DNA from 2 places in the Caulobacter sp. DWR2-3-1b2 genome. Region 2 is predicted to be linked to the other one. Evidence: predicted binding sites of a transcription regulator. Region 2 holds the regulator's gene; the other holds the start of a gene.

Region 1 (3,402 bases), 180 kb from region 2:
ACGTCGGACTTGGGCGCGATGCCGGCGGCGTAGCGGTTCTGGGTGATGGTCAGGCCGCGCTGGGAGCCCTCGACCGTGCGATGCACCAAGGCGATCTCGGCGTCGGCCTGGCGCAGGCCCAGATAGTTCACCGCCAGCTCGCCCTGCATCGACAGCCGCGCGCCGGCCAGGTCGGCGGCGCTGGCCTGCTCGCTGGCACGGGCGCCGGTGACGCCGTTGCGGATGCGACCCCAGAGGTCGGGCTCCCAGCCCGCGCCGAGGCCGACTTGGTAGCGCGTACCGCTGGACGAACCATTCGTCGCCGAGCCCAAGCCGCCCCCGCCGCTCCGCCCGACAGGTCGATGGTCGGGAACAGGCTGGCGCGCTGCTCGCGGACGATGGCGCGGGCCTGGCGGTAGCTGGGCTCGGCGGCGGCGATCGTCTGGTTCGAGACATTGACCCGGGCGATCAGCATGCCGAGTTGCGGATCGCCCAGCAGGGTCCACCAGTCGCCGCGATCGGCCAGGTCGCCCGGCGTGGCGACCTTCCAGCCATCCAGCGCCTTGAAACCCCCGGGCAGAGGCGTGGCGGTGGCCAGGCCCGGCGTTTGATAGGCCGGGCCGACCGTGCAGGCCGACAGCAGCGCCAGGGCGGAAACGGCCAGGAGGGTGCGGGGAAACATCAGGCGGGCTCCGGATCGGACGGCCTGTGGGCCAGATGGCGCTCGTCGCGCTTCCGGGACCTACGTCGATCGGGGACATGACCAAGGGCATGTCCCCGCGCCTAAGCCGCCTCGATGTCCGGCAGGGCCGGCCGAACCGCTTTAGACCAGTTTCCCGCCCATGATCACCAGCCGCCCTGGATTGAAGAACGGCAGGCTCAGGGTCACGGCGATCATCACCTCGAAGGCCAGGCTGCCGAAATTGACGCGGGTGCGGGCCCGGTCGACCAGGGCCGAGACGGCCCGGCCGAGCGCGGCGCCGAACCAGGCCATGGCCAGGGCGAAGGCCATGGCCGCGCCGACGCTGGGCTGGTAGCCGAGGAAGAGCGCCGTCGTGGCGTGCGACAGGATCAGCAGGCCGCCGAACGCCCGGCCCTGGGTCAGGGCGTCGACCGACGGAGCCGCGCCCTCGGCCAGGTCGAGACTGGCCCATCCCGCCAAGCCTCGCGCGGCGCCAGGGCGGGTCAGGGTCAGCCCTCCCAGCACGCCGCCGATCACGCAGGCGATCACCGCCAGGACCAGCGAAAGACCGTAACTCGACATCATGACTCCAAGTCCGTCACGCGGGCGCCCGGCAGGCTGCCTCGCGGTTTGAACGCCGTCGAGCGCGCGAAGTCGCTGATCTCTAAGGCGATGTGATCGATCATCAGCGCACCTTGATGTGGAACACGACCTTGCGGTCGCTCGGGCTGTCTGGCCGCCACGGCTGCTTGAGGGTGAAGGCCAGGTCGGCCTTGCCCATGCCCACCGCCTGGTAGCGGTAGATCGTCTGGACCGGCGCGCCGGGCATCTTGGCGTCGGTGATCTGGCTGGAGCCGCCGCCGAGGATCAGGATCGGCGCCTCCTCATCCAGCCGCCAGGCGTAGCCCGTGCCGGAATTCAGCGGCAGGGCGATCTCCAGCCCCTGGCCGCGCGCCAGGGTGATCGCGCCCGCATCGGCGTCGGTGACCGTGCGTACGGGCGGCGGCGGGGCGCTGGCGCAACCGGCGACGAGGAGGGCGGTGGCCAGGGCCAGGGCGGGAAGCGTCTTCATGGCGTCTTTTTCTGTCCCTATGATCTTTCATCGAACCGGCTTTGGCGCGCTTTGCCCACAGCTAATCGGCGGCCCTCGTCCTTGACTTGCGCCACCCCCAGCCTTAACTCCTGCCCGGCGTTGGCACTCGGTGGGAGTGACTGCTAACAGCACCGCTCCCCGCCTGCCTTCGAACCGTAATTCTAACCGTCCCGACGGAGAAGACCCTATGAAGTTTCGTCCTCTTGGCGACCGCGTCCTCGTGAAGCGAGTCGAAGAAGAAACCAAAACCAAGGGCGGGATCATCATCCCCGACACCGCCAAGGAAAAGCCGCAAGAAGGCGAAGTCGTCGCTGTCGGCCCCGGCGCCCGCAATGACAAGGGCGACGTCGTCGCTCTCGACCTGAAGGCCGGCGACAAGATCCTGTTCGGCAAGTGGTCGGGCAGCGAAGTGAAGGTCGACGGTGAAGACCTGCTGATCATGAAGGAAAGCGACGTCCTGGGCGTGATCGAGGCCTAACGGCTTCTCTCGTTCGAACCGCTCTCCACTCCAGTTTCTCATTTAGAAGGGCTCATACACATGGCCGCTAAAGACGTTTATTTCTCCTCGGACGCTCGCGACAAGATGCTGCGCGGCGTCAACATCCTCGCCAATGCGGTGAAGGTGACCCTCGGCCCCAAGGGCCGCAATGTCGTGATCGAAAAGTCCTTCGGCGCCCCGCGCTCGACCAAGGACGGCGTCTCGGTCGCCAAGGAAATCGAACTGGCTGACCGCTTCGAGAACCTCGGCGCGCAGATGATCCGCGAAGTCGCTTCGAAGACCAATGACAAGGCCGGCGACGGCACCACCACCGCGACCGTCCTGGCCCAGGCCATCGTGCAGGAAGGCCTCAAGTCGGTCGCCGCCGGCATGAACCCGATGGACCTGAAGCGCGGCATCGACAAGGCCGTCGCCATCGTCGTCGCCGACATCAAGGCGTCGTCGAAGAAGGTCACGACCAACACCGAAATCGCTCAGGTCGGCACCATCTCGGCCAATGGCGACAAGGACGTCGGCGAGATGATCGCCAAGGCCATGGACAAGGTCGGCAACGAAGGCGTCATCACCGTCGAGGAAGCCAAGACCGCCGAGACCGAACTCGACGTCGTCGAGGGCATGCAGTTCGACCGCGGCTATCTGTCGCCCTACTTCATCACCAACGCCGACAAGATGGAAGTTCAGCTCGAAGAGCCGCTCATCCTGCTGTTCGAAAAGAAGCTCTCGTCGCTGCAGCCGCTGCTGCCGGTGCTGGAAGCCGTCGTCCAGTCGGGCCGTCCCTTGGTGATCATCGCCGAAGACGTCGAGGGCGAAGCCCTGGCCACCCTGGTGGTCAACAAGCTGCGGGGCGGCCTGCGCGTCGCCGCCGTCAAGGCCCCGGGCTTTGGTGATCGTCGCAAGGCGATGCTGGAAGACCTGGCCATCCTGACCGGCGCTCAAGTCGTGTCGGAAGACCTGGGCATCAAGCTCGAGAACGTGTCGCTCGACATGCTCGGCAAGGCCAAGAAGGTCACCATCACCAAGGACGACACCACCATCGTGGACGGCGTCGGCGAGAAGACCGCGATCGAAGCGCGCATCACCCAGATCAAGCGCCAGATCGAAGACACCACGTCGGACTACGACAAGGAAAAGCTGCAAGAACGTCTGGCC
Region 2 (3,402 bases):
AGATCGAGGTCGATTCGGCTGGCACCGGCGGCTGGCACGCCGGCGACTCGCCCGACCGCCGCGCCCAAGCGGTGGCCCGGCGCCACGGCGTCGAGATCGGCCGTTACAAGGCGCGCCAGGTGAAGCTGGAGGATTTCTGCCGCTTCACCCACATCGTCGCCTTGGATCGCGACAACCTCGCCGACCTCACGGCCCTGCGGCCAAGCGATGCGACGGCGGAGCTGATGTTGCTGCTGGATACGGTCGAGGGGCGCCGAGGCAAGTCGGTGGCCGATCCCTACTACGGCGATGACGCTGGGTTTAATGTGACCTGGAGCGACGCCGTGGCAGGGGCGAAGGGGTTGGTCGAACGGATCGAGGCCAACCTCTAAATCAGAACCGCAGCGCCAGCTTGGCCCCGACGAACTTGCCGTCCGGATCGTAGCCGCGGGCCATGGCCGCGCCGCTGGTGTCGGCGCTGGGCTGCAGGCCGCAGAGCAGGCCGGCCGAGCCGGTGACGCTGTCCGTCCCGGCTTCCACCGAGGTGCGGGCGACGCCCGGCGGCAGCGGGGTCGGGGCGCGGCTATAGCGCAGCGGCAAGGCGGCGCGCGGCGAGGCCAGGTCAAGCGACCGCTGGGTGATGGCCGGGGTCTGGACCGCGAAGGACTGAACGGTCTGTGCCTGGCTCGCGCTGGCGATCAAGGCCGCGCCCAGGGCGATCGGAACGAGAAGGGTGGCGCGAGGCATGGCGGTCTCCAGCGGCGGACGCTTCAGAACTAGGCCCGCGAGACCCCCGTCTCAAGCGGCGCGATGTCGCGGCTCCGAGGCGGCGACCCGCCCCGGAGTCCGGAACGATCAAGCCTTGGTGTCGAAAGCCCCGCCGGTGTCGGCGCCGTTGCTGGCATAGGGATTGGCTGCGGCGGCCGGTTCGGCCGGCGCTTCGGGACCCTTGGAGCCCTTGGCGGCCACGGCGACCATGGCCGGGCGGACCAGTCGGCCCATCAGCTCATAGCCCGCCTGCAGCACCTGCAGAACGCCGCCGGCCGCGACCTCGTCCGAGGGCTGTTCCATCACCGCCTGGTGCAGGTGGGGATCGAACTTCTCGCCCTTGCCGGGCTCGAGTTTCTTCAGGCCATTGCGTTCGAAGGCGTCCTGTAGCGCCTTCTCGGTCATCTCGACGCCGATGATATAGTTGGTGACCGCCGGATCCTGCGACTCGCGCGGGCTCATGGCCGTGGCGCGCGACAGGTTGTCGGCCGCGCCCAGCAGGTCGCGGGCGAACTTCTGGATCGCGAAGGCGCGGGCGTCGTTGCTCTCGCGCTCGGCTCGGCGCTTGGTGTTCTCGGCGTCGGCCAGGTAGCGCAGCGCCTGATCCCTCAGGGCCGCCACCTCCAGCTTCAGGGTCTCGATTTCCTGGGCTGCGTCGTCGGTCTCGAAGGCCACGTCTTCGGCCGGCGTTTCGTCGTCGGTCATGTCGTACAGTCCCTATCCGTCCATCATCCGGCCGAGCACGCGGGCGGTATAGTCCACCAGCGGGATCACCCGGGCATAGTTTAAGCGGGTGGGCCCGATCACGCCGATCGCGCCCAACACCTTCTGCCGGCCCGTCATATAGGGCGCCGCGATCAGGGAGGAGCCCGAAAGCGAAAAGAGTCGTGTTTCGGCCCCGATGAAAATGCGCACGCCCTCTGCGGTTCGCACGTCGTCGAGCAGTCCGATCAGTTGGCCCTTCTGCTCTAGGTCGTCGAACAGCCGGCGCACGCGCTCCAGATCCTCAAGGGCGCTGGCGTCGGCCAGCAGATTGGCCCGGCCGCGCACGATCAGGGCGCGGTCGGGGTCGTCGCCGCCGCTCCAGGCCGCCAGTCCGTCCTCGACCAAACGCGCGGCGGTGGCGTCCAGTTCAAGCCGCGCCTTGTCGAGCTCGGCGGCCATCTCGGCCTTGGTCTCGCCGAGGGTACGGCCGCGCAGGCGGGCATTGAGGAAGTTGGAGGCCTCCTGCAGCGAGGCCGGCGTGACCCCGGCCGAGCGCTTCATCAGCCGGTTTTCCACCGTGCCGTCGTCAAACACCATGATCGCCAGGGCCTGGTCGGCGCCCAGGGCCACGAACTCCACATGCTTGACCCCGCCCTCGCGGGCCGGCGTCACGACGATGCCCGCTCCGCCGGCCAGGCCGGAGAGAATGGCGCTGGCCTCGCCCATGGCGTCCTCGAACGAGCGGCCGTGGGCGAACAGCCGCGTCTCGATGGTCCGCCGCTCCTCCTCGCCGATGTCGCCCACCTCAAGCAGGCCGTCGACGAACATCCGCAGGCCAGCATGGGTGGGAATGCGGCCGGCGCTGCTGTGCGGCGCGTCGAGCAGGCCCAACTGCGCCAGATCCTGCATCGTGTTGCGGATCGAGGCCGGCGACAGCGACACATCGCGTGACAGGGTGCGCGAGCCGACCGGCTCCCCGGTCTCCAGATAGGATTCCACCACCCGTCGGAAGATATCACGGGCCCGGCTGTCCAGGTCGGTGAGGCTGGGCGTCTGAGCGGAAAACCCGGAAAAAAGCTGTGTCATGAAGCCTTCGAACGCGCCCGATCGGGCTATCGCGGGTTCAACGGGGTTGGACGCGCCCGTCAAACTTAGGATAAGCCCCGCATCCTATCACGCAAAGCCCTGGAGTTTCCCATGCGTCCGTCCGAACGCGCCGCCGACCAAACGCGAGACGTCACGCTGGAGACCGGCGTCAACCGCTATGCCGAAGGATCGTGCCTGATCAGCTTTGGCCATACCAAGGTGCTGGTCACCGCCACGGTCGAGGAAAGCGTGCCCGGCTGGATGCGCAACAAGGGCGCCGGCTGGGTCACGGCCGAGTATGGCATGCTGCCCCGCGCCACCCACACCCGGGGTCGCCGCGAGGCCGCCGCGGGCAAGCAGAGTGGCCGCACCCAGGAAATCCAGCGCCTGATCGGGCGGTCCCTGCGAGCGGTGGTCGATCTCAAGGCGTTGGGTGAACGACAGATCAGCCTGGACTGCGACGTCATCCAGGCCGACGGCGGCACCCGCACCGCCGCCATCACCGGCGCCTGGGTCGCCCTGCGCCTGGCGGTCAATTATCTGCTGGCCGAAGGCGTGCTGAAGACCGACCCGATCATCGGCCAGGTAGCGGCCGTCTCGTGCGGCGTGTTCGATAATGTCCCGGTGCTTGACCTCGACTATGAGGAAGACAGCCAGGCCGAGGCCGACAGCAATTTCGTGCTGACCGGCTCGGGCGACATCGTCGAGGTCCAGGCCACCGGCGAGAAACGCGGCTTCTCGCGCGGCGAATTCGACACCCTGTTCGCCCTGGCGGAAAAGGGCATCGGCGAGCTGTTCGTCATCCAGCGCGATGCGGTCGCGGCGGCGAAGCCTCGGTAACGTTCTTTACCCTCTCCGCTTGCG

Evidence for each region. Region 2 encodes HrcA, which represses chaperone genes, less so after heat shock. Its sites were predicted from a motif close to GTTAGCANTCNNNNNNNNNGANTGCTAAC; they were not measured.
Region 1: a site for HrcA is predicted at 1,853-1,881, ahead of groES (co-chaperone GroES). Genes of this name have one in related genera too.

The regions. Positions count from the first base shown of each region.
Region 1 covers NZ_JAFCUC010000001.1:162,699-166,100, reverse strand. Annotated here, with positions in the region: gene ACP694_RS00830 (efflux transporter outer membrane subunit) at 1-311, opposite strand, end outside; gene ACP694_RS00825 (DUF4345 family protein) at 803-1,243, opposite strand; gene ACP694_RS00820 (protease inhibitor I42 family protein) at 1,347-1,733, opposite strand; gene groES (co-chaperone GroES) at 1,942-2,232, shown strand; gene groL (chaperonin GroEL) at 2,293-3,402, shown strand, end outside.
Region 2 covers NZ_JAFCUC010000001.1:346,266-349,667, reverse strand. Annotated here, with positions in the region: gene ACP694_RS01700 (low molecular weight protein-tyrosine-phosphatase) at 1-371, shown strand, start outside; gene ACP694_RS01695 (hypothetical protein) at 373-726, opposite strand; gene grpE (nucleotide exchange factor GrpE) at 835-1,452, opposite strand; gene hrcA (heat-inducible transcriptional repressor HrcA) at 1,465-2,538, opposite strand; gene rph (ribonuclease PH) at 2,650-3,378, shown strand; partial or broken gene ACP694_RS01675 (hypothetical protein) at 3,387-3,402, opposite strand, start outside.